One region of the Amycolatopsis heterodermiae genome, then DNA from elsewhere that is predicted to be linked to it. Evidence: riboswitches for the same ligand, from Rfam matches in the RefSeq annotation. Region 1 holds a riboswitch; the other holds the start of a gene.

The links. A riboswitch is a leader RNA that binds a small molecule or an ion and turns the genes downstream of it on or off. The one in region 1 is predicted to bind S-adenosylmethionine.
Region 2: linked by a shared signal. The riboswitch ahead of VA596_RS29120 (aminotransferase class V-fold PLP-dependent enzyme) and the one ahead of VA596_RS04025 (methionine ABC transporter ATP-binding protein) in region 1 are both predicted to bind S-adenosylmethionine.

What each region holds. Positions count from the first base shown of each region.
Region 1 covers NZ_JAYFSI010000001.1:835,586-837,775, reverse strand. Annotated here, with positions in the region: gene rsmA (16S rRNA (adenine(1518)-N(6)/adenine(1519)-N(6))-dimethyltransferase RsmA) at 1-632, shown strand, start outside; SAM riboswitch class I at 770-860, shown strand; gene VA596_RS04025 (methionine ABC transporter ATP-binding protein) at 1,068-2,081, shown strand; gene VA596_RS04020 (DHA2 family efflux MFS transporter permease subunit) at 2,146-2,190, opposite strand, start outside.
Region 2 covers NZ_JAYFSI010000007.1:292,347-294,536, forward strand. Annotated here, with positions in the region: gene VA596_RS29120 (aminotransferase class V-fold PLP-dependent enzyme) at 1-870, opposite strand, end outside; SAM riboswitch class IV at 908-1,022, opposite strand; gene VA596_RS29125 (M23 family metallopeptidase) at 1,116-1,772, opposite strand; gene VA596_RS29130 (potassium/proton antiporter) at 1,940-2,190, opposite strand, start outside.

The sequences.
Region 1 (2,190 bases):
CGCGGGTCGTGGCCGTCGAGATCGATCCCAAGCTCGCCGAACGCCTGCCGAAGACCGTCGCCGAGCGCGGGCCGGACGCCGCGGGGCGGCTGGACGTCGTCGAGGCCGACGCCATGCGCGTCGCGAAGGACGACCTGCCCGCCGCGCCCACCTCGCTCGTGGCCAACCTGCCCTACAACGTCGCCGTGCCGGTCGTGCTGCACCTGCTCGCGGAGCTGCCGTCCCTCCGGTCAGGCCTCGTGATGGTCCAGACCGAGGTCGCCGACCGGATGGCCGCGGGCCCGGGCAGCCGGATCTACGGCGTCCCGAGCGTCAAGCTCGCCTGGTACGGCCCGGCACGCAAGGTCGCCGCCGTGCCACGCTCGGTGTTCTGGCCGGTGCCGAACGTCGATTCGGCGCTCGTCGCCTTCGAACGCGGTGACGTGCCGGCGTCCGAGGACCGGGATCGGCTGTTCGGCCTCGTGGACGCCGCGTTCTCACAACGCAGGAAGACCCTCCGCGCCGCGCTCGCCGGCTGGGCGGGGTCGGCCGAGCGGGCCGGCGAACTGCTGGTCGCCGCCGGTATCGACCCGAAGACCCGCGGTGAGCAGCTGGACGTGCACGCCTTCGCCCGTCTCGCCGCCGTTCGCTGACGCGTCTGCACTGGTCGCCGTCTCGGCGCGTGAAAATACGCCCTCGCGAGTGCTGATCCCGCGATTCGGACACCTCCACTCGTGTGATCTGGCCCAACGGGCTTGCGTTCGCTCCTCGGGATCGGTTTTACTCAATACGTCCATCCCGAGCGACTGAGAGACCTGGCTCGCCGAAGTCGCAGCAACCACCCTCCGCAGGGCAGGTGCTACCGCCAGGACCGATGGAGGCCGTCCCGATGAAGAGGGTTGCTCGCCCGCTGCTGCTGACCAAACGCCGCGTAGTCGACGAGGGTCGCCGCTCCGTGACCGCATGTCGACGCTCCAACTGAGCTTGATCGACCCGTCACACCTCTTCTTCATGCACCGTCCATAGAGGACGGAAACTCGCTTGCGGCCGGACGCGTACAGCAACGCGCCCCGTTTTCTGGAGCCTTCGTGATCACCGTCGAAAACCTGTCCAAGTCCTTTGCCCTCAACGGAAATCCGGTCGTCGCGCTGCGCGACGTGAGCGTCGACGTCCAGGCCGGCTCACTGTTCGGCGTGGTCGGCCCGGCCGGGTCCGGCAAGTCCGTCCTCGCCCGGTGCATCGCGCTCCAGGAGCGGCCGGACCGCGGTGTCGTCCGGCTCGACGGCCTCAACACCGGCACCCTCGACGGCCGCCGGCTCCGCGAGATCCGCCGCCAGCTCGGGGTCGTCGGAACCAAGCCCGAGCTGATCGCCGAGCGCACCATCGCCGGCAACATCGCCTCCCCGCTGGAGCAGCTCGGGGTCGACGGCCCGCAGCGCCGCAGCAAGGTCGGCTCGCTGCTCGACCTCGTCGGCCTGACCCCGCGCGCCGCGCAGCGTCCGGGCGAGCTGACCGCCGGGCAGCTCCGCCGCGTCGCCGTCGCGAAGGCGCTGGCCGCGGCCCCCGCGGTGCTGCTCGCCGACGACCCGACCGCCGGGATCGACCCGGAGGAGGCCGGCGCGGTGCTGACCGTCCTCGACCGGGCGCGCGCCGAGCTGGGCGTCACCATCGTGGTCACGACGCCGGACGCGAGTGTCGTCCGCCGCGTCTGCGACGACGTCGCGGTGCTCGAAGACGGCACCGTCGTCGAGCGCGGCACCGTCCTCGACCTGGTCTCGAACCCGACGAGCCGCACCGCGCAGGCGCTGCTGCCCGCCATCGAGACGACCCGCTCGCAGGCGTCGCGCTACGACCGCTCGGTCGACGTCGTGCTGGTCGGCTTCGCGTCGGTCGGCGCGCTGCTGCCCGAGGCCGCGGGCCGCTTCGACGTCGAGTTCGCCACCATCGGCGGCGGCCTGACCCGGATCGGCGACACCCCGGTGGGCCGGTTCCGCCTGGGCGTCCGCGGTGAGCGGGCCGACGCGGCGCTGGCGTGGGTCGCCGAGCGCGGCGGCCACGTGACGCACACCGCGCGCGGCCCCCAGGGCGTCGCCGCAGCCTGACCCCGATTGTCCGTGAAGGCCACGTTGAGGGACTCAGAGTCCCTCAACGTGGCCTTCACGGCTTTCAGCGGCTGCCGCGCGGGAGCAGGAGAAGCGCGGCGAGGGCGGC
Region 2 (2,190 bases), on a different contig from region 1:
GTACACGCCGACGGTGTTGGGGGAACCGGCTTCGTGACGCTCGGGGCCGGTGTTCCAGACGACGGCGTCCTCGGTGACGAGCTTGGTCGCGCCGCCGCCGGCGAGGTACGGCCGGGCGGCGCGCAGCCAGTCGGCGCGGCCGATCAGCGCGCCGGCGCCGAAGGGCGCGTACAGCTTGTGGCCGGACAGCGCGACGTAGTCGACGTCCAGCTCCTTGATCGAGACGCGGCGGTGCGGCGCGAGCTGCGCGGCGTCGAGGGCGATCCGGGCGCCGTGCTTCCGGGCCACCGCCGCGATTTCCGCCACCGGGAGCAGCTCGCCGGTCACGTTGGACGCGCCCGTGACGACGAACAGCCGGGGCCCCTGCGGGGATTCCGCGAGGGCTTCGTCCACAGCGGACACTGCGGCGAGCCGGGTGCGCGGGGTCGGGATCCGGCGGACGTTCGGGCCCCGCCACGGAAGCAGCGCGGCGTGGTGCTCGGTGTCGAACACGACCACCGAGGTGCGCGGCGGGAGGCTGCGGGCGAGCAGGTTGAAGGAATCGGTGGTGTTGCGGGTGAACACGACCGTGTCGGTCTTCCGCGCGCCGACGAACCGGCGCAGGGTGTCGCGGGTGCGCTCGTAGAGCTTGGTGGAGACCTGGGACGCGAAGCCCGCGCCGCGGTGGACGCTGGCGTACCAGGGCAGGAACTCGTCGACGGCCGAGCGCACGGCGTCGAGACACGGCGCGCTCGCGGCGTGGTCGAGGTTGGCGTAGCCGATGTCGCCGCCGGTGACGAGCGGGACCCGCAGCGAGGCACCCGCGACCGTCGGAACAGCCTGCGGCGCAAGGGTTTCGGGTGTGCTGGTGCGGTCGATGGCGAGAGTCATCGGTGCCTCCTCGGCGATCCGGGGGACCCCGGCGAGGGGCCCGCGCTTGCCGGTCGCACGGCGCGACCGACCCGGTCCTCACCCGGGGCACCCCACCGCGGAAGGAGGGTTGCCGGCCAGCAAGCCGGGGCTTGACGCTGGCACTCATGACCTGACACAGAAGGTAACCGAGAATCGGCGCGGCGGCCAGACCCCTCCTCACATTTTGAGACGCCGCCCACAAGTCCAGCAGGATCCGAGAAGGGTCAGAGCTTCGCGCGAAAGTGGCCCGGCAGCTGCGTCACCATGCGGTCGGCGAGGTGCGTCGCGGTGCCGGTGTACTGGTCCGCGCCCGCCGTGAAAAGCCAGCCGCCCAACGTCTTCCCGTCGATCGGCTCGCCGTGCGCCACCGCGACCGTCGTCGAAAGCTGGCTGTAGGCGAGGCCGCTCCAGTTCGCGGCGGGCTCGTCGGGCAGCGTCCAGAGCGTGAAGTGCACGTGGGCGCCGGTGCTGCTGCCGCCACACGGGAGGGCGTTGCCGGTCGACCCGAGCACGTCGCCGGCCTCGACCTGCTCACCGTCGGTGACCTTGATGCCCTCCATGTGGTAGTACCCGGTGCGCCAGCCGCCGGCGTGGTCGATGGCCACCCAGTCGCCGCCCGCGCAGTGCTGCAGGTGGACCGTCCCGGCCAGCGGCGCCCGCACGGTCTTGTCGGCCGGGCTGAGGTCGAGGGCGTTCTTCACGCCGGTACTGCCGTCGTCGGAGTGGATGCCGGCCGAGTACACCTGCTGCCCCGCCTTGAACGGCAGCGCCAGCACCGGGAACGGTCCCGCTTCGGCGGCCGCGTCCGGGACGGCGGCAAGCCCGAGCCCCAGGACCGCTGCCGCGACCAGGCCGGCTGCGCGCACGTGAAGTTTCCTCACCCTGCGTACTCCTTTGGCTTAATGCTCACCCATTCGAGCTAACAAATGGAGCGCAGAGTAAGCCAAAAGGAGGAACGCGGGGAAGATCTTGGTGCGGGTTGTTCACCCTCGCGGGAAAAGATCACCAGGTAGGCGGGAAGATCGGACAAGCACTGGACAACGGGTGGTCAGAGGCCCGACTCGCCGCGCCAGCGGGCCAGGCGTCCCGCGCGGTCCACCGCGCGCAGCCTGCGCTCCACGTCGTCGCGGACCGTGGCTGTCGTGACCACCAGGAGTTGGTCGTGCTCCTGCAGGCGGCTCGTCTTCTGCGGGGTGAAGCCCGCGCCCTCGCGGACGACCAGGCTGACCGTCGCGCCCACTGGGAGGCGCAGCTCGGACAGGTAGACGCCGTGCAGCTTCGAGCCCGGCTGGATGCGGA